One region of the Magnetospirillum sp. 15-1 genome, then DNA from elsewhere that is predicted to be linked to it. Evidence: predicted binding sites of a transcription regulator. Region 1 holds the regulator's gene; the other holds the start of a gene.

Evidence for each region. The regulator LexA, encoded in region 1, represses DNA repair genes until DNA is damaged. The targets are predictions, from matches to a motif close to ATGTTCTANTTTGGTTC.
Region 2: a site for LexA is predicted at 11,658-11,674, ahead of CP958_RS14630 (adenosylcobalamin-dependent ribonucleoside-diphosphate reductase). Genes of this name have one in related genera too.

What each region holds. Positions count from the first base shown of each region.
Region 1 covers NZ_FXXN01000024.1:271,109-286,134, forward strand. Annotated here, with positions in the region: gene CP958_RS12485 (formyltransferase family protein) at 1-75, opposite strand, end outside; gene CP958_RS12490 (aminodeoxychorismate/anthranilate synthase component II) at 211-801, shown strand; gene trpD (anthranilate phosphoribosyltransferase) at 801-1,841, shown strand; gene trpC (indole-3-glycerol phosphate synthase TrpC) at 1,846-2,661, shown strand; gene moaC (cyclic pyranopterin monophosphate synthase MoaC) at 2,658-3,143, shown strand; gene glp (gephyrin-like molybdotransferase Glp) at 3,140-4,342, shown strand; gene lexA (transcriptional repressor LexA) at 4,478-5,185, shown strand; gene CP958_RS12520 (hypothetical protein) at 5,187-5,393, shown strand; gene CP958_RS12525 (hypothetical protein) at 5,514-6,275, opposite strand; gene CP958_RS12530 (benzoate-CoA ligase family protein) at 6,375-7,961, opposite strand; gene CP958_RS12535 (ABC transporter ATP-binding protein) at 8,009-8,719, opposite strand; gene CP958_RS12540 (ABC transporter ATP-binding protein) at 8,719-9,483, opposite strand; gene CP958_RS12545 (branched-chain amino acid ABC transporter permease) at 9,480-10,571, opposite strand; gene CP958_RS12550 (branched-chain amino acid ABC transporter permease) at 10,568-11,428, opposite strand; gene CP958_RS12555 (ABC transporter substrate-binding protein) at 11,556-12,752, opposite strand; gene CP958_RS12560 (fumarylacetoacetate hydrolase family protein) at 13,013-13,702, shown strand; gene CP958_RS12565 (ATP-binding protein) at 13,841-15,026, opposite strand, start outside.
Region 2 covers NZ_FXXN01000025.1:344,410-359,435, reverse strand. Annotated here, with positions in the region: gene CP958_RS14680 (tetratricopeptide repeat protein) at 1-76, opposite strand, end outside; gene CP958_RS14675 (electron transfer flavoprotein-ubiquinone oxidoreductase) at 140-1,762, opposite strand; gene CP958_RS14670 (uracil-DNA glycosylase) at 1,937-2,785, shown strand; gene dnaK (molecular chaperone DnaK) at 2,949-4,886, shown strand; gene dnaJ (molecular chaperone DnaJ) at 4,956-6,113, shown strand; gene CP958_RS25955 (hypothetical protein) at 6,332-6,805, opposite strand; gene CP958_RS14655 (tryptophanase) at 6,913-8,361, opposite strand; gene ftsE (cell division ATP-binding protein FtsE) at 8,534-9,259, shown strand; gene CP958_RS14645 (FtsX-like permease family protein) at 9,259-10,152, shown strand; gene CP958_RS14640 (YdcF family protein) at 10,149-10,769, shown strand; gene CP958_RS14635 (lysophospholipid acyltransferase family protein) at 10,766-11,497, shown strand; gene CP958_RS14630 (adenosylcobalamin-dependent ribonucleoside-diphosphate reductase) at 11,757-14,084, shown strand; gene CP958_RS14625 (RNA-binding S4 domain-containing protein) at 14,090-14,371, shown strand; gene CP958_RS14620 (alanine--glyoxylate aminotransferase family protein) at 14,406-15,026, opposite strand, start outside.

The DNA of each region.
Region 1 (15,026 bases):
CCCGGCACGGCGCAAGGCCTCGGCCAGCACCGGACGTTCGGCGTCTCCCGCCAGAAGAAGGATGGTGTCGAGCATGGGCAGCCGATCCTCGGGGTATGGTTTCCATGCTAACCTGCCTGTGGAATCCGTCAAATGGCGCGTGGCGTGCTTGACGCGCTCAAGCCGCCTCTGCATTCTTCCGCCTTCGGAATTCCTGTAGGCGCAACGCCGATGTTTCTCCTGATCGATAATTACGACAGCTTCACCTACAACCTTTGGCACTACCTGGGCGAACTGGGAGCCGAGGTGGCGGTGAAGCGCAACGACGCCGTCACCGTCGATCAGGTGCTGGCCATGCGGCCCCAGGGCATCGTCATCTCGCCCGGTCCCTGCGACCCCGACAAGGCGGGCATCTGCCTGGACCTGATCAAGCGCGCCGCCGGGACCATTCCGCTGTTCGGCGTCTGCCTGGGCCACCAGGCCATCGGTCAGGCTTTCGGCGGCAAGGTGGTCCGCGCCCCCAAGGCCATGCACGGCAAGGTCGACAGCATCACCCACGACGGTTCCGGTGTGTTCAAGGGGCTGCCCAGCCCGTTCCGCGCCACCCGCTACCACTCGCTGGTGGTGGAGAAGGACAGCTTCCCCGACTGCCTGCACGTCTCGGCGTGGAGCGGCGACGGGCTGGTGATGGGGCTGGTCCACAAGGACCTGCCGGTCTGGGGCGTCCAGTTCCATCCCGAAAGCATCGAGACCGAGCACGGCCACGCCATGCTGCGCAACTTCATCGACTTCACCAAGACCAAGACCGGACACGCCGCCTGATGAGCACCGCCCCCATCACCCTCGCCCTGATGAAGGAAATCCTCGGCCGCGTCGCCGCCGGCGCCACCCTGTCCGAGGCCCAGGCCGAGGAAGTGTTCGAGATCATCATGTCGGGCGACGCCACTCCGGCCCAGATCGGCGGCCTGCTGATGGGCCTGCGCGTGCGCGGCGAGACGGTGGAGGAGATCACCGGCGCCGCACGCATCATGCGGGCCAAGGCCCTGAAGATCGAAGCCCCGGCCGGCGCCGTCGACATCGTCGGCACCGGCGGTGACGAGGCCGGCACCTACAACATTTCCACCGCCGCCTCCTTCGTGGTCGCCGCCTGCGGCGTGCCGGTGGCCAAGCACGGCAACCGGGCGGTATCGTCCAAGTCGGGCGCCTCGGACGTGCTGACCGCGCTGGGCGTCAACATCGATGCCGATTTCGCCCTGGTGCGCGAGACCCTGTGGGAGAACAAGGTCGGCTTCCTGATGGCGCCGCGCCACCATAACGCCATGCGCCATGTGGCCGGCCCGCGCGGCGAGCTGGGCACCCGGACCATCTTCAACCTGCTGGGTCCGCTGGCCAATCCGGCCGGCGCCACCCGCCAGGTGGTCGGCGTCTTCGCCGAGCGCTGGGTCGAGCCCCTGGCCCGCGTGCTGGGCCGCCTGGGCGCCGAGCACGCCTGGGTGGTGCACGGCACCGACGGGCTGGACGAACTGACCACCACCGGCCCCACCAAGGTGGCCGAGTACAAGGCAGGTGAGGTTCGCCTCTTTACCGTAAAGCCGGAGGACGTGGGGCTCAAGCGCGCCGCTCCCGCCGACTTGAAGGGCGGCGATTCCGCCGCCAACGCCGCCGCGCTCAGGGCCCTCCTCAAGGGGGAGTTGGGAGCCTATCGCGATATCGTCGTCCTCAATGCCGCCGCCGCCCTGGTGGTTTCCGGCAAGGTCGACAGCTTGAACGACGGAGCCCGCGCGGCGGAACAGGCCATCGATCGGGGCGAGGCCGATTCCGTTCTTGAACGCATGATCGCCATCACCAACCGGACGCCCTGATACCATGAACGCCACGCCGACCATCCTCGACCGCATCTGTGCCGAAAAGCGCAAGCAGGTCGCCGAGCAGAAGAGCCGCCGGCCCATCCAGGAACTGCTGAAGCGCGCCCAGGACCAGGCGCCGCCGCGCGGTTTCGCCGCCTCCCTGGACCGCAAGATCGCCGAACTGGGCTGGGGCCTGATCACCGAGATCAAGAAAGCCTCGCCCTCGGCCGGCATCATCCGCCCCGACTTCAAGCCGGAACTGCTGGCTCGCGGCTACCAGCGCGGCGGCGCCGCCTGCCTGTCGGTGCTGACCGACCAGAAGTTCTTCCAGGGTTCGGACGCCGATCTGGGCGCGGCGCGCTCGGCCTGCGATCTGCCGGTGCTGCGCAAGGATTTCATGGTCGATCCCTACCAGATCGTCGAGGCCCGTGCCCTGGGCGCCGACTGCATCTTGCTGATCGTCGCCTCGCTGACCGATGCCGAGCTCGGCCAGATGGAGGACATCGCCCTGGGCTACGGCATGGACGTGCTGATCGAGGTCCATGACGAGGCCGAGCTCGAGCGGGCCTTGAAGCTGAAATCGCCGCTGATCGGCATCAACAACCGCGATCTCAGGATCATGAAAACCGACCTCGCCACCACCGAGCGTCTGGTCCCCCTGATCCCCGAGGGCAAGGTGGTGGTGTCGGAAAGCGGCCTGGAAGGTCCCGGCGATCTGCGCCGCATGGCGGCCATCGGGGTCAAGCGCTTCCTGATCGGCGAGGCGCTGATGCGCCGCCCCGACGTGGAGCAGGCGGTCAAGGTGCTGCTGGCCGGCGCGGGCACGACGGCATGATCGGAGACGGGCTCACCCATTTCGACGGAGACGGCAACGCCGTCATGGTCGACGTCTCGGCCAAGGCGGAGACGGCCCGGGTGGCCGTGGCGCGCGGCTCGGTGGTCATGGCCCCCAAGACCCTGGCCCTGGTCGCGGCGCGCGGCATGAAGAAGGGCGACGTGCTCTCCGTCGCCCAGCTGGCCGGCATCATGGGAGCCAAGCGCACCCCCGACCTCATTCCGCTATGCCATCCGCTGGCCCTGTCCTCTGTGGGGGTCGAGCTCAGCCTTGATCCCGACGCCTCCGCCGTCCATATCGAAGCCACCTGCAAGCTGGTCGGCCGCACCGGCGTCGAGATGGAGGCGCTGACCGCCGTCTCGGTGGCGGCGCTGACCGTCTACGACATGTGCAAGGCGGTGGACAAGTCCATGCGTATCGAGAACATCCGCCTGATCCACAAATCCGGCGGCAAATCCGGCATCTACGAGGCCAAGGAATGATCTCCGTCGAGGTGGCGCGCGAATCCCTGCTGTCCGGCATCCGCCCGGTGGGTACCGAAGTGATCTCCCTGGCCCAGGCCACCGGCCGCATCCTGGCCGAGGATCTGACGGCGCGGGTCTCCCACCCGCCGGTGGCGGTTTCCGCCATGGACGGCTACGCCGTCCGCGCCGCCGACATCGCCCAGGTGCCCCGCACCCTCGACGTCATCGGCCTGTCGGCCGCGGGTGCCGCCTTCGCCGGAACGGTGGAGAGCGGCCAGTGCATCCGCATCTTCACCGGCGCGCCGCTGCCCGACGGCGCCGACGCGGTCATCATGCAGGAGAACACCCGCAAGGACGGCAACCGGGTGGAGATCCTGACCTCCGCCGCTTCGGGCCGCCATGTGCGCCCGGCCGGTCTCGACTTCAAGACCGGCGACGTGCTGATCACGGCGGGAACCATCATGGGCGGCCGCACCATCGGTCTGGCGGCGGCCATGAACGTCCCCAACCTGCTGGTGCGCCGCCGCCCGCGCATCGCCATCCTGTCCACCGGCGATGAGATCGTCCTGCCCGGCGACCAGCCGGGACCGGCCCAGATCATCGGCTCCAACGGGCCGGGTCTGGCCGCCATGGTCACCGCTCTGGGGGCCGAGGCCATCCATCTGGGCATCGCCAAGGATACCCGCGAATCCCTGGATTCCATGATCAAGGCCGCCGCCGGCGCCGACATGCTGGTCACCACCGGCGGCGCCTCGGTGGGCGATTACGATCTGGTACAGGACGCGCTGAAGGACGCCGGCATGAATCTCGGCTTCTACAAGGTCGCCATGCGGCCGGGCAAGCCGCTGATGTTCGGCGACATGAAGGGCGTCCCCGTCCTCGGCCTGCCGGGCAATCCGGTCTCGGCCATGGTCTGCGCCATCATCTTCCTGGAGCCGGCCATCCGGGCGCTGACCGGGCGCTCCACCGTCACCCAGGCCATCAACGCCATCCTGGGCCGCGACCTGCCTCCCAACGACGAGCGCATGGAGTTCATGCGCGCCAGCCTGGAACGCACCGACGACGGCGTGGTGGTCGCCCTGCCCTTCGAGCAGCAGGACAGCGCCGTGCTGTCCGGACTGGCGCGGGCCACCTGCCTGCTGGTGCGCGCCCCCCACGCCCCCACCGCCCAGGCGGGCGACATGGTCCAGGTCATCCCCCTTCCCGCCGTGCTCTGAGCCGCTCGTCCAGGGAAACAAAACGGAATCATCGCCGCAGATTCTCCTTGACCACCCCCGGGAACGCGAATAGAACAAAACCAGATGGTTTGTTCTTTGTTCTCTGAACAGACTCATTCCAGGGGAGATTTCGCCATGCTGACGCGTAAGCAATACGAACTGCTGATGTTCATCGACGAGCGGCTTCGCGCCACCGGCATTTCCCCCTCGTTCGACGAAATGAAGGACGCGCTCGACTTGAAGTCCAAGTCGGGCATCCATCGCCTGATCACCGGCCTGGAGGAACGGGGCTTCATCCGCCGCCTCGCCCATCGCGCCCGCGCCCTGGAAGTGGTCCGTCTGCCGGAAAACCGCAACGACCAGACCCTGCCGCCGCCGGCCAAGGCCTTTGCCCCCAACGTCATCAAGGGCGGTTTCGCCACCCAGCAACTGGCCGGGGCGCCGGTGGCCGGCCCCTCCGACGCCGTCACCCTGCCGCTTTACGGCAAGATCGCCGCCGGCACCCCCATCGAGGCGTTGCGCGACCATTCCAACAGCGTCGATATTCCCGCCTCCATGCTGGGCAGCGGCAATCACTACGCGCTGACCGTCGACGGCGATTCCATGATCGAGGCGGGCATCAATGACGGTGACACCGTGGTGATCCGCTCGTGCGATACCGCCGAGACCGGAACCATCGTGGTCGCCCTGGTGGATGACACCGAGGTGACGCTGAAGCGCCTGCGCCGCAAGGGCAATTCGGTGGCGCTGGAGCCCGCCAACAAGAAGTACGAAACCCGCATCCTCCCCCCCGACCGGGTCAAGGTCCAGGGGCGGCTGGTCGGCCTGCTCAGGAGCTACTGAGATGGGAAGCTTCCGCCCGCTTCGCTTCGGCTTCACCGCCGACGGCAATCTGGCCCAGGATGGCCACGCCGAGATGAGCGTCACCTATCTGGGCCGCCTGTCGCGCTCCAAGGCCGAGGCCGACGCCCGTCGCCGCTTCGAGGAATGGTCCCGGATGGGAAGCGCCCTGGCTCGGCTGCGCGCCGCCGATCAGGTGGTGCTGGGGTAACCCCCTGTGGGCTCCGCCCACACCCGCAAAGGACCCGAGGCCCTTTGATCCCCTTGGTTTGGTCGAAAAAGACGAAGCCCCCCGGACCGTTCGATCCGGGGGGCTTTTTCCTGAACGATCCTACTTGCCCAGCAGCCCCTTGATGGCGCCGCCGGCATCGCCGGGAACCAGGGCCTTGGCCTTGTCGCCCACGTTACCCAGGAGGTTGCCGAAGCTGGAAGCCGATTTGAGGGCACCGTTGACCAGGGCATCCATCACCTTCTGCGCCACCTGGGCGGAAGAGGCGCCGCCCGAATCCTTGCCGATATTGGTCAGCACGATGTCGCCCAGCTTGGCGCTGCCCTCGGCGCCGGGAATGCCGCCCGCCGCCAGCTTGACCTGACCGCCGGTGATGGCGAGACGCTCGATGACCAGCTTCTTCTCCTCGTCCTTGTCCTTGGCGGCGGGCTTGGCCGCCTCGGCCTTGGCTCCCCCGCCTTGCTTGGCGGCGAAGGCCTTCACGTTCTTCTGGATGGCGTCGATATTGCTGCCGCCCGCGGCCATCTCATAGGCCACGAAGGGTGAGGCCACGGTGACGTCCTTGACCACCACTGGATTTTTACTGATCGAGCCGGTATCGAGCGCCAGGGCGATCTCGCCCAGGCGGATGGCCGGGTCCGAGGAAAAGCCGGGCGGATTGGCGACGGTCAGGCCGGAAATGGAGCCCTTGCCCTCGGACAGGGAAATCTTCACCGACCCCACCGATACCTTCACGCCGGTCACCTGGGAGCCCACGTCCTCGATCACCTTCTTGACGATGGTGTCCAGCGACGACAGCAGGAACACCGCCGCCCCGACGATCAGGGTCACCAGAATACCGGCACCGATAAGCAGCTTGCGCATGGAGGACCCCCGACCATGATTGAACGGCGTCCAGTGTGGGCCGGGGCGGAAGGAATGTCGAGGGAGTGTCGTGTGACACTCCCTCGATCATGACAGGCCCTACATCTGCGACAGGGTTCCGCGCAGCTTGAAGCGCTGAATCTTGCCGGTGGCGGTCTTGGGGAGCGCCTCGACGAATTCCACCCAGCGGGGGTATTTGTAGGGTGCCAGCTTGGACTTGACGTAAGCCTGAAGCTCCTCCTTGAGGACCTCCGAGCCGGTCTCGCCAGGCGCCAGGACCACGAAGGCCTTGGGCTTGACCAGGCCTTCGGAATCGGCCTCGCCCACCACGGCGGCTTCCAGCACCTTGTCGTGGGAGATCAGGGCGGCCTCCACCTCGAAGGGCGACACCCAGATGCCGCCGACCTTCAGCATGTCGTCGCCACGGCCGGCATAGCGGTAGTAGCCGTCATCGTCCACATAGTACTTGTCGCCGGTGTGGGTCCACTCGCCCCGGAAGGTCTTGAGCGACTTCTCGCGCTGGTTCCAGTAGGCGGTGGCCGAAGAGGGGCCGCGCACCACCAGTTCGCCCATCTCGCCCTGGGGCAGTTCGTGGCCGTCGTCGCTGCAGATCTTGAGGTCGTAGCCCGGCACCGGCTTGCCCGAGGTGCCATAGCGGACCTCGCCGTGACGGTTGGACAGGAAGATGTGCAGCATCTCGGTGGAGCCCAGACCGTCCAGGATGGCGGCGCCGAAGCGTTCCTCCCAGCGGCGGCCCACATCCTCGGGCAGGGCCTCGCCGGCCGAGACGCAGGCGCGCAGGCGGGTCGAGGCGGTCTCACGCTTGTATTGCGGATCGGCCAGGATGGTGCCGTAGAGCGTCGGCACGCCGTAGAAGATGGTCGGCTGATGATCCTTGAGTAGCTTCATCACCGCTTCCGGCGTCGGACGGTCCTTGAGCAGCACCGAGGTGGCGCCCACGTGCAGCGAGAAGGTCATGCCGTTGCCCAGGCCATAGGCGAAGAACAGCTTGGCCGCCGAATAGGTGACGTCGTCCTCGCGGATGCCCAGCACCTGCTGGCCGTAATGCACGGCGGTGGCCGGCAGATCGCGCTGCAGGTGGACGGCGCCCTTGGGCGCGCCGGTGGAGCCCGAGGAATACAGCCAGAAGGCCACGTCGTCGCGGGTGGTCTCGGCGGTCTTCAGCTTGGGCTCGGCCTTGGCCAGCAGGTCGGACAGCAAGGTGTGGCCGTGGGCGTTCTTGCCCGAGATCACCACGTGCTCGAGCATGGGCAGATCGGGCAGGATGGGCTCGACCTTGTCGAACAGCTCCTCGCTGATCACCAGCACGCGGGCGCGGGAATCGGACAGCATGTAGCCGTAATCGCCCGTGGTCAGCAGGGTGTTGAGCGGAATGGGCACGATGCCGGCCTTGACGGCGCCCCAGAACACCGCCGGAAAATCGACGGTATCGAGCATGATCATGGCGATGCGGTTCTCCATGTGGAGACCCAGGCTCTTCAGCGCATTGCCCGCCCGGTTGACCTTGTCGGCCAGTTGGCCGTAGGTGTGGCTGCCATCGGCATCGATGAAGGCCACCTTGTCGGCCCGGCCATCCTTCAGATGGCGGTCGATGAACCAGGTGGCGGCGTTATAGTCGCGCGGAATATCGAGCGCATGCTCGGACGAGGCGTTGGGGGACGTCATGAGGTGTTCTCCTTCCTCCTTAAACGGGTTGGCGACTGCTTTGCCGGTCAGAGCCCGATATGTCGTTCGAGTATGCTCGAATCGCTTTTCAGTTGCTGTGGGCCGCCGTCATATACCACCTCGCCCTTGACGAGGATGACGTGACGATCGGCAAGGTCCAGCAGGACCCCCACATTCTTGTCCACCACGATGGTGGCGATGCCGGTATCCTTGACGGCGCGCACCACCCGCCAGATCTCACGGCGGATCAGCGGCGCCAGGCCCTCGGTGGCCTCGTCCAGGATCAACAAATCGGGATTGGTCATCAGGGCGCGGCCGATGGACAGCATCTGCTGCTCGCCGCCCGAGAGAAAGGTGCCCATGTTGTCCAGGCGCTCGGCCAGACGGGGAAAGGTCTCCAGCACCCGCTCATAGGTCCAGTCGGCCCGGCCGCCGGCCCCCTTGCGCGCCGCCATCAGCAGATGCTCGCGCACGCTGAGGTTATGGAACATGCCGCGCCCCTCGGGGACATAGGCGATGCCGTGACGGATCACCGCCGAGGTCTCCATGCCGGTGACCTCCCTGCCGCGCACCGCGACCTTGCCCCGGCGCGGGCTGACGATACCCAGCAGACTTTTCAGCAGGGTCGACTTGCCCATGCCGTTGCGGCCCATCAGCGCCACCGTCTCGCCCACGCCGACGCGGAAATCCACGCCGTGCAGCACATGACTGGCGCCGTAATAGGTGTGCAGGCCGGTGGCGTCGAGGAAGGTCTCCATCAATAGGCCTCCGCCCCGTCGCCGAGATAGGCGTCCTGCACCGCCTTGCTGGCCCGGATCTGGTCCAGCGGCCCGCTTTCCAGCAAGGTGCCGTTGACCATCACCGACAGAACCTTGGCGATGGCGAACACCGCGTCCATGTCGTGCTCGATGAGGATCAGGGTATAGGCCTGGGCCAGTTCCTGCAGCAGGCCGACCATGCCCTCGGATTCCTCCTTGCCCATGCCGGCCAGCGGCTCGTCGAGGACCAGGACCTGGGGCGCGGTGGCCAGCACCATGGCGATCTCCAGCTGCCGCTGCTCGCCATAGGACATGGTGCCGGCGATGCGCCCGGCCCAGGACGCCAGCCCGGCCCGCTCCAACGCCTCGGAGGCCTTGGCGGAAATCTCGCGGTAGGACGCGGCGGGGCGCAGGAAGCGCATGGAGGTGGCAAGATGCGACTGGGCCGCCAGCCGGCAATTCTCGAAGCAGGTGAAGGTGGGGAAGACGTTGGTCTTCTGGTACGACCGCCCGATCCCCAGCCGCGCCACCTTGTGGGCCGGCTGCCGGGTGATGTCGGCCCCCTTGAACATCACATGGCCGCCCGAAGCCGGCAGGTGTCCCGTCAACAGATTGACGAAGGTGCTCTTGCCCGCCCCGTTGGGGCCGATGATGGCGTGGGCCTCGCGCTCCCGAAAACCGATGGACACCGAATTCACCGCGATCAGGCCGCCGAACGCCTTGGTCAGATCCCTGGTTTCGAACAGGAAGGGGGAGACGCTCATTGCCCACCCTCCTTCGGTCTTGTTTGCCCCTCAAGCGCCGGGCTGTCGCTCTCGCTCCCTTGGCTCCTCCGCGGCGCTCCGGGCGCCTCAATGGCGCCGCGCTCGACCACGGTCTCGCTCGTTCCACACCACTGCAGCAGCAGCCCGGCCACGCCCTTGGGCAGAGCCAGGACGATGGCGATCACCAACCCGCCCATGGGCAGCAGCCAGTGCTCGGTCACCGCCTCCAGGCCGAAATGGGCCAGTTCCAGGATGAAGGCCCCCAGGATGGGGCCGAACAGGGTGCCCATGCCGCCCAGGATGACCATCACCAGCACATGGCCCGACTGGTGCCAGCCCAGCATGGCGGGGCTGACGAAGCCGTACTGGGTGGCGGCCAGAAAGCCGGCCAGCCCAGCCAGGGCGCCGGCGATGGCGAAGGCCACCAGCTTGTAGGCCATGGGATCGAAGCCCAGACCGCGCACCCTGCCTTCGTTGACGCCGATGGCGGCCAGCACCCGGCCGAAGGGCGAGGCCACCACCACCCGCAGCAGCAGGTACACCGCCACCAGACAGCCCAGCACCGCGAAGAAGAAGGCCTGCTTGCTCTCCAGATTGACCAGGGTGATGCCGAACGCCTCGACCACCGGCTTGACGTAGATGTAGGCGCCGTCCGAACCGCCGGCCAGCTTGGAATCGTTGAAGAAGTAATAGCCCATCTGCCCGAAGGCCAGGGTGACCATGATGAAGTAGATGCCGGCGGTGCGGATGGCCAGGAAGCCCACCACGGCCGAGGCCAGCGCCACCGCCCCCATGGCGGCGGGCAGCACCACCCACAGATTGGCCGCCTCGTATTGCGGGGAGAGCAGGGCCAGCATGTAGCCGCCCAGTCCGAAGAAGGCAGCATGGCCCAGACTGACCAGCCCCGCCACCCCCACCAGCAGGTCGAGACTCATGGCCAGGATGGCCAGGATCATGATGCCGGTCAGCTTCTGCAGCAGGAACGCATACTTGACGGTGAAGGCCAGCGGCCCCCAGGCGGGGAACAGCGCCAGCGCCGCCAGCAGCGCCAGCAGGATCAGGGAAAGCCGCTTGGGAAGGGCGGTCATGAGAACAGCCCCCGCGGCTTCCACAGCAGCACCGCCGCCATGACGCCATAGACGGTGAAGCTGGCGAAATCGGGAACGAAGACCTTGCCGAAGGTGTCGGCCAGGCCGATCAGCATGGCGCCGAGAAAGGCGCCCTTGATGGAGCCGACCCCGCCGATCACCACCACCACGAAACAGAGGATCAGCACGGAATCCCCCATGCCCGGCGCCACCGAGGTGATGGGCGTCGAGATGGCCCCGGCCAGCCCGGCCAGGGCGGCGCCGATGGCGAACACCACGCCGAACAGCAGCTTCACGTTGATGCCCAGGGCCGCCACCATGTCGCGGTTGGAGGCGCCGGCCCGCACCCACATGCCGAAGCGGGTGCGGCTGATCACCAGATACATGCCGACCGCCAGCACGGCGCAGACCGCCGACAACAGCAGGCGGTAAACGGGATAGGACAGGGTCTCGGTCAGCTTGATGGACCAGTTCAGCGCGGCGGGCACCGGCACGCCGTGCACGTCGGCGCCCCAGGTGATGCGGGTCGCCTCGTTGAAGATCAGGATCAGGCCGTAGGTCAGCAGCACCTGATCGAGATGGTCGCGGCGATAAAGGGTGCGGACCAGCAGCGCCTCGATCACATAGCCGATGGCCGCCGCGATGGGCAGCGACAGCAGCACCGCCGCGATCAGGCTGCCGGTGACCCCGGCCAGCCAATAGGCCAGATAGGCCCCCAGCATGTAGAAGGCCCCGTGAGCCAGATTGATGATGCCCATGATGCCGAAGATCAGGGTCAACCCACTGGCGACCAGGAAGAGCAGCAGTCCGTACTGAACGCCGTTCAACACCTGAATCAGGAAAAACCAGAAATCCATCGTGGCTCCAGACCGCGCGCGTCCAAGACCGGGGTGGCCGCGCCGCCCGCCTTCCACGAAGCCCCCGGCCGCCATGGGCGACCAGAGCCTCCACCTCCGTGAAAAGCCGGCGACGCGCCCCGACGGGTCAGCCCATCTTGCAGCCGGTGGCGGGGTCGGCCAACGCCTTCTCCGCCACGCCCAGCACCACCTCCTGCCCGCCCTTGACCTGGCGCAGGTAGACGTCCTGCACCGGATTGTGGGCCTTGGACAGGGTGAAGGTACCGCGCGGGCTCTTGATCACCGCCTTTTCCATGGCGGCGATCAGGTCGGCCTTGGCCGCTGTATCGCCCTTGACGGTGCCCATGCCCTGGAACAGCAGTTGGGCGGCGTCGTAGCCCTGCACCGCGTAGACATCGGCCTCCTTGGAGAACGCCTTGCGGTAGGCGGCGCGGAACGTCTTGTTCTCGGGGGTGTCCAGCGCGTCGGCATAGTGCAGCGTGGTCAGCACGCCCTCGGCCGCCTCGCCCTGCTCCTTCAGCACGCCGTCGGTCAGGAAGCCCGGCCCCATCAGCGGAATGGATTTCAGCCCGGCGGCCGCGTAGTCCTTGACGAACTTCAGGGCGCCCGAACCGGCGAAGAACACGAAGACGCCGTCCGGCTTCAGCGCGGCGATCTCGGTCAGGTTGGCCTGGAACTCCTCCTGCGGGAAGGGAACCAGAATTTGCTTGGCGATCTTGCCGCCCGCCTTGACGAATCCCTGCTCGAAGCCGTTCACCGCCTCTTCGCCCGCCGCGTATTTCCACGACATGGTGACCACGTTCTTGAGGCCGCGCTCCATGGCGACCTTGGCCATGGGATAAGCGGTCTGCCAGTTGGTGAACGAGGTGCGGAAGATGTTCGGCGCGCACAAGGGGCCGGTGGCGGCACCGGCGCCGGCATTGGCGATCACCGTGATGGTGCCGGTTTCCCGCACCACCTTGACCATGCCCATGGCCACGCCCGAGTGGACCGGGCCGACCACGAAGTCGACGTTCTCGCCGGTGACCAGCTTGTTGGTATTCTCGGGGCCCTTGGCGGGATTGGACTCGTCGTCCACGGCGATGAACTGGATATCGCGGCCGCCCAGCTTGCCGCCGCGCTCCTCGAGCGCCAGCTTGAAACCGTTGGTGATGGCCTCGCCCAGCCCGGCATAGGTGCCGGAATAGGGCAGCAGGAAGCCGACCCTGACCTTGGCGGTGTTGCCGATGGCGAAGCGCGTCGGCACGAAGCCGCCGGCGCCCGCGGCCACCAGCGCACCGGTCCGCAGCATAGCGCGGCGGGAAATACCCTTCATATCCTTCATGACAATCCTCCCAGGCTTTCAGGCATGGTCCGTTCCGTCGTCTTGTTCAGGGTTTACGGCTGTCCCCGGCCGGAAGCCCCACTTTCGCCCTTTCCGCTCCACCGGAACGGGCGACATCGCATCGGATACGGATCCACTTAAATCGGCATCCTAATGCGCATTTCGTCCGAATGCAATCTTGCCCCCGGAGCGGAGTTGATCTTGGCCGGCGACCGGTCCACCATTCGCCCGACATCTGGTCAGACCAAGGAGCCCGCGCCGTGACCGCTCATCTCTTCGAGCTTGCCCTTCCCACCGTCGCCGTCAAGGGGGAAGCGGCGCTTTACCCGGTCCGCCGCGTCTTTTGCGTCGGCCGCAACTATGCCGGCCACGCCCGCGAGATGGGCAGCGACCCGAATCGCGAGCCGCCGTTCTATTTCACCAAGCCGGCCGACGCGCTGGTTCCGGGTGGCGGCGACATCCCCTACCCGCCCGGCACCGCCAACCTCCACCACGAGGTGGAACTGGTGGTGGCGCTGTCGCGCCCCGTCTACAAGTGCACGGCCGAGGATGCCAAGTCGGCGGTGTTCGGCCACGCCATCGGCCTGGACATGACCCGGCGCGACCTGCAATTCGCCGCCCGCGACAAGGGGCGTCCGTGGTGCCTGGGCAAGGCGTTCGAATTCTCGGCCCCCATCTCCGCCCTGGTCCGCGCCGACGCGCCCAAGCTCAGGGGCCGCATCGCCCTGGAGGTCAACGGCCAGGTGCGCCAGAGCGGCGATATCGACGAGATGATCTGGTCGGTGCCGGAAGTGATCGCCCATCTGTCCCAGTACTACCATCTGGGGCCGGGCGATCTGATCTTCACCGGCACGCCCGAGGGCGTCGGCCCGGTGGTGGCCGGCGACCGTCTGCGCGGAACCATCGACGGACTGGGCGAACTCGAGGTCCGCATCACTCCAGAAGGCTGAGCGGCGCGCCTCAAATATGAGGCGGGCCGCTCCAGCGCCCGTTGAGGGCGCGGCCAAGGGCGCGGAGGCGCCCGCCCGGCGAGGGAAAATGATAAGGCCTATAGCGTGATGCACATTTTGGGCATCACGCTATAGAACCTAGGCCTCGGCCGACGAGTGCAGGGTGAAGTTGAAGGTCGTGCCCTTCTTGGGCTCGGACTCCACCCAGATGGTGCCGCCGAACCTGTGGACGATGCGCCGGCACAGCGCCAGGCCGATGCCGGTCCCGCCGGGGAAGCGGTTGGGCTCCAGGCGCTGGAAGATGATGAAGATCTTCTCGAAATAGGCCGGCTCGATGCCGATGCCGTTGTCGTGCACCGCGATACGCCACAGTCCCTTGGGCTCCAGCGTGGCGGTGATCTCGATCTGCGGCGGGGCATCGGGCTGGCGATAGATCAGGGCGTTTTCCATCAGGTTCTGGAACAGGCTTTCCGCCTGTCGCGCCTCGGCCAGAACCACGGGCAGCGTGTCCATCTTGATGGTGGCGCCCGACGCCTGGATATCCGGCCCCAGATTCGCCAGCACGGCCTCCACCACCGCGTTCAAATCCACCGGCACGAATTCCGGCGGCGAGCGCGACACGCGGGCATAGTCCAGCAGGTCGGGAATCATCGACGACATATGCTTGGCGCCGCCGACGATATAGCCGATGAATTCGTCGGCATCCTTGTCCAGGCGTCCCTCGTAGCGCCGCGCCAGCAATTGCGCGTAGCTGGCGATATTGCGCAGCGGCGTCTGCAGGTCATGGGACGCCACATAGGCGAACTGCTCGAGATCGGCGTTGGAGCGCGCCAGTTCCTCGGTCCGCCGTTCCAGCGCCCGCCAGGTGCGCAGCATGCCGATGCCGCCCAGGGAGGTGACGATGATGAAGGCGCCGGCCAGGACGATCACCTTGATGCCTTCCTTGCGCCACTCGCCCAGATAATCCTCGGTCGCCATGCCCACCAGGGTGATCAGCGGGTAGTTGGCGATGGGCTGGTACGAGAAGGTGCGCCGGATGTTGTCGGCACCGGCCACCGCCTCGTAGGTGCCGCCCTGGGGATGGGCGGTGATCCGGGCGGTGAAGGTCGGCGAGACCGTCGTCTGCCCCACATAGCCGGCGTGGGGAAAGCGGGCGAGCAGGTCGAAGTTGCGCGAGGCGTCGCCGCGCATCACCACGGTGCCCTGGGGTCCGACCTCCAGGTTGTTGAACTTTTGCTCGAACCACGCGATGGTCACCGGGGCGAAGACGATACCGCCGAAGCTGCCGTCGGACAGGGTCAGCCGGCGGGCGAAGATCAGCACC
Region 2 (15,026 bases), on a different contig from region 1:
CGTCGGGCCGCGGGGCGCAGGCGCCCAGACCAGCCACCACCACCGCCGTCATCACCAGTATCCCGAACCGCTTCACGCCCAACACCTTAGGTCAAAAGGAAACCGGGGCGCCCGATCACGTCGGACGCCCCGGATACTCTTACATGTTGGGATAGTTCGGTCCACCGCCACCTTCCGGGACCACCCAATTGATGTTCTGGGTGGGGTCCTTGATGTCGCATGTTTTGCAGTGCAGGCAGTTCTGGGCGTTGATCTGCAGGCGGGGATTGGAGCCGTCGTCGTTCCTGACGATCTCGTAGACGCCGGCCGGGCAGTAGCGCTGCTCGGGGGCGTCGTAATGCTCGAGATTGATGGCGACGGGCACCGCCGGGTCGCGCAGCTTGAGGTGGGCCGGCTGGTTCTCCTCGTGATTGGTCGACGAGATGAACACCGAGCTGAGCTTGTCGAAGCTCACCACCCCGTCGGGCTTGGGGTAGGCGATCTTCGGGCATTCGCTGGCCTTCTTCAGGGCCAGATGGTCGGGCTGGTGGTGCAGCGTCCAGGGCATCTTGCCCTTGAACACATAGGTCTCCAGCGCCGAATAGGCGATGCCACCCCACAGGCCCCAGTGGAAGCTGGGGCGGATGTTCCTGACCTCGTGCAGCTCCCGCCACAGCCAGGACTTCCTCAGGTGCTCGGGATAGGCGCTCACCTCGTTGGCGCCCCCCTCGTGGCCCAGGGCCTCGGCGACGGCCTCGGCCGCCACCATGGCCGACTTCATGGCGGTGTGGGTACCCTTGATCTTGGGCACGTTGAGGAAGCCCGCCGTATCGCCCACCAGCACGCCGCCGGGGAAGGACAGCTTGGGAACCGACTGGAAGCCGCCTTCCGACAGGGCGCGCGCGCCATAGGACACCCGGCGGCCGCCCTCGAAGATCGGGCGGATGGCCGGATGGGTCTTGAAGCGCTGGAACTCGTCGAACGGCGACAGATGCGGGTTGGCGTAGTCCAGGCCGACCACGAAGCCCACCGCCACCTGGTTGTTCTCCAGGTGATAGAGGAACGAGCCGCCATAGGTCTGGCTATCCAGCGGCCAGCCGACGGTGTGGATGATGGTGCCCGCCTTGTGCCGGGCGGGGTCGATCTCCCACAGCTCCTTGATGCCGATGCCGTAGGTCTGGTCCTCGCAATCCTTGCGCAGGTCGAAGCGCTCGAACAGCGTCTTGGTCAGCGAGCCGCGGCAGCCCTCGGCGAAGATGGTCTGGCGCGCCCACAGCTCGACGCCCGGCGTGTGATTGTGGGTGGGCTGGCCGTCCTTGCCGATCCCCATGTCGCCGGTGGCCACGCCCTTGACCGAGCCGTCCTCGTGGTACAGCACCTCGGCCGCCGCGAAGCCGGCGAAGATCTCCACCCCCAGCGCCTCGGCCTGGGCCCCCAGCCAGCGGGTGAAATTGCCCAGGCTGACGATGTAATTGCCGTGATTGTTCATCTGCGGCGGCGTCATCAGCCGGATGGCCTTGGACTCCGTCAGAAACATGAAACGGTCGTCGGTGGCCGGCGTCAGCAGCGGCGCGTCGCGCTCCTTCCAGTCCGGGAACAGCTCCGCCAGCGAGCGCGTCTCGATCACCGCTCCCGACAGGATGTGGGCTCCCACCTCCGAACCCTTCTCCAGCACGCAGACGCTCAAGTCGGCGTTGATCTGCTTCAGCCGGATGGCCGCCGTCAGGCCAGATGGCCCGCCGCCAACCACCACGACGTCGAATTCCATGGATTCACGTTCCATTAGACCTGCTACTCCCCTTGCGTCACCCGTTCCACCGGTCGACGCCCGATACGGACCTGGGTGCCTCTATAGCACAGCGGATACGACCGATTCGATTCCTTATGGGCCTATTTAAGGAAAGAATGTGTCTCAAATATTTCCCCGTGCTCCGCCGGGCCTGCTAAAATCGCCGCCATGACCACCGTTTCCGCCGATCTTCACCCCTATGACATCCTGCGCTGGTACCTGGAGGCCGGCCTCGACGAGACCATGGGCGAGGAGCCGGTGGACCGCTACGCCACCACGCGCCGGGCGGCGGAAAGCCGTGCCGCCGCCGCGCCGGCTCCGGCGCCGCCCCAGCAGCAACCCCAGCGCCACGCCCGCCAGCCCGAGCCGGTCATGGCCGCCCCCGGCCATGACCCATCGGCCTCGGCCCTGCCCGGCACCGCCGCCCATCTGGCGGCCGGCTGCGCCGACCTGCAGGCCTTGCGCCGCGCCATGGAGGGGTTCGAGGGTCTGCCGCTCAAGCAAGCGGCCGGTTCCACCGTGTTCGGCGACGGCAACCCGGAAGCCGCCGTCATGTGCATCGGCGAGGCGCCCGGCCAGGAAGAGGACCGGCGCGGCCTGCCCTTCGTCGGTCCCAGCGGCAAGCTGCTCGACCGCATGCTGGCCTCCATCGGGCTGGACCGGGCGACCTGCTACATCACCAACGTGGTGCCCTGGCGGCCGCCGGCCAACCGCAAGCCCACCTCCGACGAGGTGGCGGTGTGCATGCCCTTCCTCACCCGCCATATCGAGCTGGTCGATCCCCAGGTGCTGATCCTGCTGGGCGGCGCTTCCGCCGCGGCGGTGCTGGCCAAGGCCGACGGCATCAACCGCCTGCGCGGCCGCTGGTTCGAGTTCAATTCGCCCGGCCTGCCCCGGCCCATTCCGGTCCTGGCCACCTTCCACCCCGCCTATCTGCTGCGCACCCCCGAGGCCAAGCGCGACGCCTGGCGCGACCTGCTGATGATCAAGCGACGGATGGACTCGGCGCGACACTGATTTTCCCACGTTGCACGCTTCCCATCCCGCCCTATATAACGCCGGTGGGCCGAAATTGGTGCGGCCCGGCAATTGATGGATTTCAACCCGGATGGGGATTCCGGGGCGGCTGCCGAAGAGGTCTGGGGCCGCCGGGATCTGCCGAGCAGGAAAGAGGACAGTCATGAGCAAGGTTATCGGCATCGACCTGGGCACCACGAATTCGTGCGTGGCCGTGATGGAAGGCAAGAACGCCAAGGTCATCGAAAACGCCGAGGGCATGCGTACAACCCCGTCGATGGTGGCCTTCACCGAGCCGGGCGAGCGTCTGGTCGGCCAGCCGGCCAAGCGCCAGGCGGTGACCAATCCCACCAGCACCCTGTTCGCCATCAAGCGCCTGATCGGCCGCCGCTTCGAGGACCCGATCACCAAGAAGGACATGAATCTGGTCCCCTACCACATCGTGGCGGGCGACAACGGCGACGCCTGGGTCGAGGCCCGCGACGCCAAGTACAGCCCCAGCCAGGTGTCGGCCTTCATCCTGCAGAAGATGAAGGAAACCGCCGAAGGCTATCTGGGCGAGAAGGTCACCCAGGCGGTGATCACCGTCCCGGCCTACTTCAACGACGCCCAGCGTCAGGCCACCAAGGACGCCGGCCGCATCGCTGGCCTGGAAGTGCTGCGCATCATCAACGAGCCGACCGCAGCCGCCCTGGCCTACGGCCTGGAGAAGAAGGGCGCCGGCACCATCGCCGTGTACGACCTGGGCGGCGGCACCTTCGACGTGTCGGTGCTGGAGATCGGCGACGGCGTGTTCGAGGTGAAGTCCACCAACGGCGACACCTTCCTGGGCGGCGAGGATTTCGACGCCCGTATCATGGATTACCTGGCCGACGAGTTCAAAAAGGAGCAGGGCATCGACCTGCGCAAGGACCGTCTGGCCCTGCAGCGCCTGAAGGAAGCGGCGGAAAAGGCCAAGATCGAGCTGTCATCCTCCATGCAGACCGAGGTGAACCTGCCGTTCATCACCGCCGACGCCTCGGGGCCGAAGCACCTCAACATCAAGCTGACCCGCTCCAAGCTGGAAGCCCTGGTCGAGGATCTGGTGGCGCGGACCATCGAGCCCTGCAAGGCGGCCCTCAAGGACGCCGGCGTCAAGGCCAGCGAGATCGACGAGGTCATCTTAGTGGGCGGCATGACCCGCATGCCCAAGATTCAGGAAGTGGTGAAGGAATTCTTCGGCCGCGAGCCCCACAAGGGCGTCAACCCCGACGAGGTGGTGGCCATCGGCGCCGCCATCCAGGGCGGCGTGCTGAAGGGCGAGGTCAAGGACGTCCTGCTGCTCGACGTCACCCCGCTGTCGCTCGGCATCGAGACCCTGGGCGGCGTGTTCACCCGCCTGATCGACCGCAACACCACCATCCCCACCCGCAAGAGCCAGGTGTTCTCCACCGCCGAGGACAACCAGACCGCCGTGACCATCCGGGTCTTCCAGGGTGAGCGCGAGATGGCCGCCGACAACAAGGTGCTGGGCCAGTTCGATCTGGTGGGCATTCCGCCGGCGCCGCGCGGCGTGCCGCAGGTGGAGGTGACCTTCGACATCGACGCCAACGGTCTGGTCAACGTCAGCGCCAAGGATAAGGCCACCGGCAAGGAACAGCAGATCCGCATCCAGGCCTCGGGCGGCCTGTCGGATTCCGACATCGAGAAGATGGTCAAGGACGCCGAGGCCCACGCCGCCGAGGACAAGAAGCGCAAGGAGCTGATCGAGGCGCGCAACCATGCCGACGGCCTGATCCACACCACGGAAAAGAGCCTGAAGGAATTCGGCGACAAGGCCGGTGCCGAGTTGACCGGCGCCATCGAGAAGGAGATCGCCGCCCTCAAATCCGTCATGGAAGGCGACGACGTCGAGGCCATCAAGGCCAAGACCGAGGCCCTGATGCAGACCTCCATGAAGCTGGGCGAGGCCATGTACAAGGCCCAGGAAGCGGCCGGCGGCGACGATGCCGGCGGTGCGGCCGGGGCCGGCGCCCATCAGGGCGGCGCCTCGGGTGGCCACGACGACAAGGTCGTCGACGCCGACTTCGAGGAAGTCGACGGCGACAAGAAGGGCAAGTAACAGCCTGTTTGTTGATCCGGGGACCGGCGGCGGTGAAAGGCCGCCGGCCCCAATTCGGATGCAAGAGCCATGAGCAAGCAGGATTATTACGAACTTCTGGGCGTCGAGAAGGGCGCCTCGCCCGATGACATCAAGAAGGCCTACCGCAAGCAGGCCATGCAGTTCCACCCGGACCGCAATCCGGGCAACGCCGATGCCGAGCAGAAGTTCAAGGAAATCAACGAAGCCTACGACGTGCTGAAGGATGAGCAGAAGCGCGCCGCCTATGACCGCTTCGGCCATGCCGCCTTCGAGCAGGGCGGCGGATTCGGCGGCGGTGGCGGTGGCGGCGGGTTCGGTGGATTCGGCGGCGGCGGCTTCTCCGACATCTTCGACGAGATGTTCGGCGAGTTCATGGGCGGCGGCGGCCGGCGCGGCCAGGCCTCGGGCCGGGGCGCCGACCTGCGCTACAACATGGACATCAGCCTGGAAGACGCTTTCGGCGGCAAGACCGCCACCGTCAAGGTACCCTCCTCCGCGCCTTGCGAGGATTGCAAGGGTACCGGCGGCAAGGACGGCGCGGCCCCGGTCACCTGTTCGGGCTGCAACGGCCACGGCAAGGTCCGCCAGCAGCAGGGCTTCTTCACCATCGAACGGACCTGCCCCACCTGCCAGGGCATGGGCAAGATCATCAAGGACCCCTGCCGGTCCTGCGGCGGTTCGGGCCGCACCCGCAAGGAAAAGACCCTGCAGGTCAACATCCCGGCCGGCGTCGAGGACGGCACCCGTATCCGTCTGGCCGGCGAGGGCGAGGCCGGCATGCGCGGCGCGCCGCCCGGCGACCTCTACATCTTCCTGTCCATCGCCGCCCACCGCATCTTCCAGCGCGACGGCGCCAACATCTTCTGCCGCGTGCCGATCCCCATGACCACGGCGGCGCTGGGCGGCACCATCGAGGTGCCCACCATCGACGGCAGCAAGGCCAAGGTCACCATTCCGGAAGGCACCCAGTCGGGCCACCAGTTCCGCCTGAGAAACAAGGGCATGAGCGTACTCCGCTCCCCGGCCCGCGGCGACATGTTCATCCAGGCCATGGTGGAAACCCCGGTCAACCTGACCAAGCGCCAGAAGGAACTCCTCCAGGAGTTCAACGAGACCGGCGAGGGCGAGAAGGCCAAGAATTCCCCGGAAAGCCAGGGCTTCTTCGCCAAGGTGAAGGAATTGTGGGAAGACCTGAAGGAGGGCTGAGGGCCTTCCTTCTCTTCCCCCGATGAATGGACTTGAATCGGCCGGCGATCCAGAAATTATCTTGAAACCGACAGCGCCGCCGCGTACCATCATTAGTGATGCCAATGGGCCTTGCGGCCTGGAAGGCAGTTTCCAGTCCCGAGCAATCGGCCACTGGGTGCCCCCATCACTCATGGGGACCGGCTTTGCCCCGTGAGCCATATCACGGGGCTTTTCCTTTATATAAGCTTCTTTCCAAAGCGCCCGTATTGCCGCAGGTCACGCAAATCGTCGACCAAGTAGGCCGTGCTGAATTCAAAATTTAAATCAAGCCGATGCAACCACACCACGTAGCGGTGAAATACATATAACCGCCTTTCCTTATCCCACCCCTTTTCAGCTCCAGCATCGATGTTGAAGCAAGCTATATGCGGGGCATTCCCCTGAATGACTTCGGATATCCATGGGATACGCTTGATTCTTGACGAAGACCAGCCGCCCTTCTTTTGCCGGCCATCCACAATAATCGTCTCTCTGAATGCATGGTTAATCTGATGTGGTGAGAAATCGCATCGCTGATTATCATGCATTAATAAATATGAATCTTGATTATTAACGTATCTTCCTATGAATTCCGTATGCGCAGCCTGCTTCAAGGCAACCTGATCGCGCTTATCAATTTGAAGCAGAAGATGGTCTAGGTGTCTTGTCATTGAATCTTGCTCTGGCGTTATATCTTGTCATCTAAAAGATTTATGCAGCATCATTCTATATTATTTATCGGGGAGGGGCCGCGACCCCTCCCTTCTTATTGGATTCCCTAGAGGCTGTCGCCGAAATCGGCGCGGAACTTGGCGACCAGCTTGGTCTGCCAGTCGCTGGTGGCCTCCAGCTTGCCGAAGAAGAAGCGCAGCAGGGCCGGTTCCTCGACGAATTTCAGGCCACCGATCAGATCGCGGTTCTTGTGCAGCCAGACGATGCGGTCGACCGCGTATTTCAGCTGCGACAGGGTGAAGACGCGGCGCGGCACGGCCAGACGCAGCAATTCCATGTTGGAATAGACCTCGGAGCCGTCCTCGTTGCGCTGCTCGGAGATGGAGCCCCGCTCCATGCCGCGCACGCCGCTGACCAGATACAGCGCCGAGGCCAGGGCGCCGGCCGGATACTGGGTCTGGGGCACGTGCGGCAGGAAGGCCATGGCGTCCAGGTGGCAGCCCAGGCCGCCGGCCGGGGTGATCACCGGCACGCCGTTGCGGGCTAGGTCGTTGACCATGTACTCGATGAATTGCGGCCCCTGGGAGATCATGTCCTCGTCCATGGTCTCCTCCAGGCCGACGGTCAGCGCCTCGATCTCGCGGATCGACATGCCGCCATAGGTCAGGAAGCCCTCGTACAGGGTGACCAGTTCGCGCATCTTCATGAAGGCGTCGCGGCTGTTGGTGCAGATGCCGCCGCCGCGGGCGCAGCCCAGCTTGCGGGCCGAGAAATAGATAATGTCGGTCAGGGCGGCGATGGCCTTGGTGATGTCGCGCACCGACATGCCCCGGCAGTCGGCCTCGCGCTCCTTGATGAAGTGCAGGTTGTCGGCCAGCAGGCTGGCATCGAACACCAGCAGGATGCCGTTCTTGCGGCACACCCGGCTGACCTCGCGCAGGTTGGCCAGCGAATGGGGCTGGCCGCCGATCAGGTTGGTGCCGGTCTCGACGCGCACATAGGCGATCTTGGCGGCGCCGTGGGTATCGATCAGCTTCTGCAGCTTGGCCACGTCCATGTCGCCCTTGAACGGACACTCGCTGCTGACCCGCAGACCCTCGTCGATGATGATCTCCTCGACGCTGCCGCCGTTGAGCACGATATGGGCCTTGCTGGTGGTGAAATGATAGTTCATGGGCACGATGCTGCCCGGCGTCACGAACACCCGCGAGATGATGTTCTCGGCGGCACGGCCCTGGTGGACCGGCAGGAAGTATTCCATCTGGAAGATGTCGCGGATCTTGTTCTCCAGCTTGGTGAAGGTCTCCGACCCGGCATAGCTGTCGTCGGCCTCCATCATGGCGGCCTGCTGCTTGTCGCTCATGGCGTTGACGCCACTGTCGGTCAGCATGTCGAGGAAGATGTCCCGGTTCTTCAGCAGGAAGGTGTTGTTGCCGGCCTCGCGCACGGCCGCCAGACGGCGTTCGATCGGCACCAGACTCAGCTTCTGGACGATGCGGACCTTGTGCATCTCGAGGGGGACGTTTTCCCCGGAATAGAACTTCACCTTGGACATGTGGCAGCCTCCTACGATTTATTGCAGTTCTAATTATATTAGCGCCCGTTGATGGTAGCGTGGCGGCGGGGTCCTGTAAATTCGCTGCCGTACCCCGCCGCCACGCCCGGCCAGCCATGGGTTGCCCCTTACCTCAAGCCGTGTCATGTTCGGCCGGTTCGGGAGAAGCACCGTGCGGCATCGCCCTCGTGGGGAAAACATCATCCGGTTCGACAGTGTCGGCCTGCGCTACGGCTTGGGGCCGGAGGTGCTGCAGGACGTCACCTTCAAGCTGCCGGCCGGGTCCTTTCACTTCCTGACCGGACCGTCCGGCGCGGGCAAATCCTCGTTGCTGCGCCTGATGTATCTGGGCCTGCGGCCGACGCGCGGCCGCGTCGTGCTGTTCGACCGCGACATCGCCGCCACCAAGCGCTACGAGCTTCCGGCGCTCCGCCGCCGCATCGGGGTGGTGTTCCAGGATTTCCGCCTGCTCGACCACATGACCGCGCTCGACAACGTGGCGCTGCCGCTGCGCGTGCGCGGTGTCAAGGAATCCGAGATCCGGCGCCACGTGCCGGAACTGCTGTCCTGGGTGGGGCTGGCCGACCATCTGGGAGCCAAGCCCTCGACGCTCTCGGGCGGGCAGAAGCAGCGCGTCGCCATCGCCCGCGCGGTGATCGGGCGGCCCGACCTGCTGCTGGCCGACGAACCCACCGGCAACGTGGACGATCACATCGCCATGCGGCTGATGTACCTGTTCGAGGAGCTGAACAAGCTGGGCACCACCATCGTGGTGGCCACCCACAACGAATTACTGGTTCGCCGCTTCACCCATCTGCCCCGCCTGCACATCGAGCACGGCATGGTCACCACCCTGCATCAGGAGCCGGCGGCCGTGGACGATCCGGAGGCGGAGTGATGTTCCGCCGCCGCCATTCCGACCTGCCGCTGGCCGGCGACGCCACCTCGCGCTTCCTGCCCTGGCTGGTGGCGCTGATGGTGTTCCTGTCGTCCATGGCGGTGGCCGGAGCCTTCGTCATCGGCGCGGTGATCGAGCGCTGGGACCGCGACGTATCGGGAACCCTGACCGTGCAGGTGCTGCCGGCCGGCGGCGAGCACGCCGACGCGGTGACCGAGGAGCGGGTCAATTCCGCCATCGACGTGATGCGCAAGGTGCCGGGCGTGCTGGCGGTCCGCGCCTTCGATAAGAAGCGCACTCTGGCCCTGCTCGAGCCCTGGCTGGGCAGCACCGAGATGGTGCAGGACATGCCGCTGCCCCGGCTGATCGACGTCACCATCGACCCCGAATCCCGCATCGATCTGGCCGAGGTGGCCCTGCGCCTGTCCCGCGCCGTGCCCGGCGCCTCGCTGGACGACCACCGGGTATGGCTGTCGCGCCTGATCAACCTGTCGCGCACCATGCAATGGCTGGCCGTGGTGGTGGTGGTGCTGATTGGCGCGGTGACCTCGGCCACCGTGGTCTACGCCACCCGCACCGGCATGGCGGTACATCACGGCATCATCGAGGTGCTGCACCTGATCGGCGCCCATGACGACTATATCGCCCGGCAATTCGCCGACCGCGCCTTCGCTCTCGGCATCGCCGGCGGACTGATGGGCCTCGGCCTCGCCGTACCGGCGCTGACCGCCATCGGCTGGGCGGCCCGGCGTCTCGAGGGCGGCTTCCTGCCCAGCCTGTCCCTGCCGGTGCTGGGCTATGTCGCCATCGGCCTGCTGCCGCTGCTGGCCGCCCTCCTCGCCATGCTGACGGCGCGGCTCACCGTCCACGGCACCCTGGCCAAGCTGCCATGAACCGGGTGACGTCGCACCGCCTCGCCATCGTCGCCATGATGGCGGTGGGTACGGCGTTCGGCGCCTGGGCCGGCGGGCTGGTCTGGTTCGCCGCCGATCTGGCGACGCGGGTGGAGGACGGAGCCACCGTCACCGACGCCGTCGTGGTGCTGACCGGCGGCGCCGACCGGCTGGAGGCCGGACTGGCGCTGCTGGAGGCCGGCAAGGGCGGCAAGCTGTTCATCTCCGGCGTGCATAAGGGCGTCGATCTGCCCGACCTGCTGCGCAAGGCGCATATGGCGCCGGCCCAGGCCCAATGCTGCATCGTGCTGGGCCATGCCGCCGACGATACGGTGGGCAACGCCACCGAGACCGCCGCCTGGATGGGACGCGAGGGCTTTTCCTCGCTGCGGCTGGTGACGGCGGCCTATCACATGCGCCGCGCCCTGCTGGAATTCCGCCGCGCCATGCCCGAGACGGCCATCGTCGCCCACCCGGTGTTCCCCGACGCCTTCAAGCGGGACCGGTGGTGGCGCTGGCCCGGCACCGCCCATCTGCTGGCGGTGGAATATACCAAATATCTGGCGGCGGTGGCCCGGCCGCTGTTCGCTCCCAAGAAATCCGAGAGGAAACCGTGACCGCTTTTCGCTCCGCCCTGTTCATCGTCTTCATCTGGATCTGGACCTTCGTGCTGTCGATCCTTTACCTGCCGCTGCTGGTCATGCCGCGCAAGGCCATGCTGCCGGCGGTGCGCCTGTGGCTGGGCGGCGTGCTGGGAGCGCTGCGCGTGCTGGCCGGGCTGTCGTGGGAGCTGCGCGGCCGCGAGAACCTGCCGGCCGGGCCGCTGATCATCGCATCGAAGCACCAGTCGGCGTTCGAAACCTTCGTCTTCCACCTGCTGCTGGGTGATCCTGCTTATATCCTGAAGCGCGAGTTGCTGTGGATACCTTTCTTCGGCTGGTACCTCGGCAAGACCGGGGTGATCGCCATCGACCGCTCGGCGGGCACCAAGGCGCTGAAGGCCATGGTCAAGGGCGCCGAGGAGGCGGTGGCCGACAACCGGGCGGTGGTGATCTTCCCCGAAGGCACCCGCGCGGCGCCGGGCGCCAAGCTGCCCTATCATTCCGGCGTGGCCATGCTGTACGGCGCCCTCAAGGTGCCGGTGGTGCCCATCGCCTTGAATTCCGGGCTGTTCTGGCGCCGCCGCGGCTTCGCCAAGAAGCCCGGCACCCTGACGCTGGAGGCCCTGGAGCCCATCGCTCCGGGCATGGACCGCAAGACCTTCATGGTCGAGTTGGAGAACCGCATCGAAGCCGCCACCGACCGCCTGATCGCCGAGGCGCGCGAGCGTCATCCGGGATTGTGACCGCGTATCCCCGGCGGGTGGGCCGGTCCCGCCCGCTGTGGATAAGCCTGTGGATTTCGGTGGGGATGGAATCGCTCCCCAGCCCCCTTGCCTGTGCAAGGCGGGGATAAGTGAAATCGGCCTTGAAGCTCAACGTCTTGTCCCCACATAACCCTGTGGAGCACAAAAAAAGAACATCTCCTTGATTCGCCCTCGCCCGAAGTCCTAAAATCGGGGCGGAAAGCCCTGTCAGAGGGCGGGAGACGAAAGAGACGGGTCGATGACGCAGGTGGCACCCATTTCCCAGCAGATCTGGGACATGAAGTATCGGTTGAAGTCCGCCGAGGGCACCGCCCTGGACGGCACCATCGAGGACACCTGGCGCCGGGTGGCGCGCACGCTGGCGGCGACGGAGGCCGATCCCGCCTTGTGGGAGAAGCACTTCTACGAGGCCATGGAGGACTTCAAGTTCCTGCCGGCCGGGCGCATCATCTCGGGAGCCGGCACCAGCCGCAGGGTAACCCTGTTCAACTGCTTCGTCATGGGCGACATCCCCGACGACATGGCCGGCATCTTCGAGCACCTGAAGGAAGCCGCGCTGACCATGCAGCAGGGCGGCGGCATCGGCTACGACTTCTCGACGCTGCGGCCCAAGGGCGCCCCGGTCAAGGGCGTGGGAGCCGATGCCTCGGGGCCGCTGTCGTTCATGGACGTGTGGGACGCCATGTGCCGCACCATCATGAGCGCGGGATCGCGCCGCGGCGCCATGATGGCCACCATGCGCTGCGACCATCCCGACATCGAGGCGTTCATCGACGCCAAGCGCGAGGCCGGGCGGCTGCGCATGTTCAACCTGTCGGTCCTGGTCACCGATCCCTTCATGCAGGCGGTGAAGGAAGACACCTCGTGGGAACTGACCTTCAAGGGCGTCACCTATAAAAGCCTGCCGGCGCGCGAGCTGTGGAACAAGATCATGCGCGCCACCTATTCCTATGCCGAGCCGGGCGTGATCTTCATCGACCGCATCAACCGGCTGAACAACCTGTCCTATTGCGAGGACATCCACGCCACCAATCCCTGCGGCGAGCAGCCGCTGCCCGCCTACGGCGTCTGCCTGCTGGGCTCGATCAATCTGGCCCGGCTGGTGGACAAGCCGTTCGAGGACGCGGCGCGGCTCGATCTCGACAAGCTGGACCGGCTGGTGCGCGTCGCGGTGCGCATGATGGACAACGTCATCGACGTGTCCAACTATCCCCTGGACCGCCACCGCCATGAGGCGGTGTCCAAGCGCCGCATCGGGCTGGGCATTACCGGGCTGGCCGACGCCCTGGTCCTGTGCGGGGCGCGCTATGGCGGGCGGGAAGCCATCCGCCTGACCGAGACCTGGATGGCGGCCATCCGCCGCTCGGCCTATCTCGCCTCGACGGAACTGGCCCGGGAAAAGGGCGCCTTCCCCCTTTATGACGCCGAGAAGTATCTGGCGGGCGAGACCGTCCGGTCCCTGGAGCCCGAGGTGATCGAGGCCATTCGCGCCAACGGCATCCGCAACGCCCTGCTCACCTCCATCGCGCCGACCGGCACCATTTCGCTGTTCGCCGACAATGTGTCGTCGGGGCTGGAACCGGTCTTCGCCTTCACCTACACCCGCGGCGTGCTGCAGCGCGACGGCACGCGGCGCGAGGAGGAGGTCAGCGATTACGCCTACCGTCTGTTCCGCCGCCAGCGTGGCGAGAACGCGCCGCTGCCCCCCTATTTCGTCGACGCCCTGTCGCTGACGCCGGGCGACCACGTGGTGATGCAGGCCGCCGTCCAGAAATACGTGGACAGCTCCATCTCCAAGACCATCAACGTGCCGGAGGATATCTCCTTCGACGCCTTCAAGGACGTCTACAGCCAGGCCTACGAGCTGGGCTGCAAGGGCTGCACCACCTACCGCCCCAACGACGTCACCGGCGCGGTGCTGGAGGTCAAGAAGGAGGCCAGGCCCGAGAACGCCGACGAGCCGGAACTGCCGCTGGAGAAGACCGGGACCCGCTACACCGACCCGCTGGATTCCGGCATCGTCCATCTGACCCAGCCGCTGGACCGGCCCGAGGCGCTGCCGGGCTCGACCTACAAGGTGCGCTGGCCGGATTCCGACCACGCCATGTACATCACGCTGAACGACATCATCCAGGACGGCCGCCGCCGGCCCTTCGAGGTGTTCATCAACTCCAAGAACATGGAGCACTTCGCCTGGACCGTGGCGCTGACCCGCATGATCTCGGCGGTGTTCCGCCGGGGCGGCGACGTGGCCTTCGTGGTCGAGGAGCTGAAGGCGGTGTTCGACCCCAGGGGCGGCCAATGGGTGGGCGGGCGCTACGTGCCCTCGCTGCTGGCCGCCATCGGCGAGGTGATCGAGCGCCACATGATCGCCATCGGCTTCCTGCCCGACCCCAAGGCGGCGCGCGAGCCCATCGAGGCCCGAGACGACCGCTTTGGCGAGGAGCGCAAGGTGGTCAACGGCGAGACGAGGCTGCGCCACTGCCCCAAGTGCAACCAGCCGGCCCTACTGCGCTCGGAAGGCTGCGATACCTGCACCTCGTGCGGCTATTCCAAGTGCGGATGACGTAATTGGACGGCGGACAGCGACTGGACAAGTGGCTGTTTTTCTGTCGCTTTTTCAAGTCGCGCGCGTTGGCTGCGAACGTGGTTGAGAGCGGTGAGGCGCGCCTGAACGGCCACGCCGTCACCAAGCCGGCCCACACGGTCAGGCCCGGCGACCGGGTACGCTTTCCCGCCGGCCCCTATGTCCGCACCGTGGAAGTCCTGGCCCCCGGCACCCGGCGCGGCCCCGCCACCGAGGCGCGGGAACTCTATCGCGACTTGGGAAAAGAAAGGGCGCCGGGCGAATAGCGCTTCGCGCGCGGGGTGGACCCCCGGTCTCTCCCTACCCGAACAGCAGTTTGGACGCCGCCGCCGGGCCGGCGCCGGCCTTCACCCTGTCTCCCAGCACGCTTTCCAGGGCGGTGAGGCAGGTGATGACGTGCCGGGGCGTGGCGCTTTGGCCCATCAGGCCGACACGCCAGACCTTGCCGGCCAGGGCGCCCAGGCCGGCGCCGATCTCCAGGCCGAAACGGGCCAGCAATTGCGAGCGCATTGCGGCCTCGTCGACGCCGTCGGGCACGGTGACGGCGTTGAGCTGGGGCAGGCGGGCCTTCTCCGCCACCGGCAGGCCGAGGCCCATGGCTTCCAGCCCGGCCTTGAGGGCCTCGTGCATGGCGCGGTGACGCGCCCAGGCGGCCTCCAACCCTTCCTCGTGCAGCATGACCAGGGATTCATGCAGGCCGTACAGGGCGTTGACCGGGGCGGTGTGATGATAGGTCCTTTTCGCCCCGCCGCCCCAATAGGCGGTCAGCAGGGTGAGGTCGAGGAACCAGCTCTGCACCTTGGTCTTGCGGGCCTTCAGCGCGTCGACGGCGCGGGGCGAGAAGGTGACCGGCGACAGGCCGGGCGGCGCCGACAGGCATTTCTGGCTGCCGGAATAGACGGCGTCGGCGCCCCACTGGTC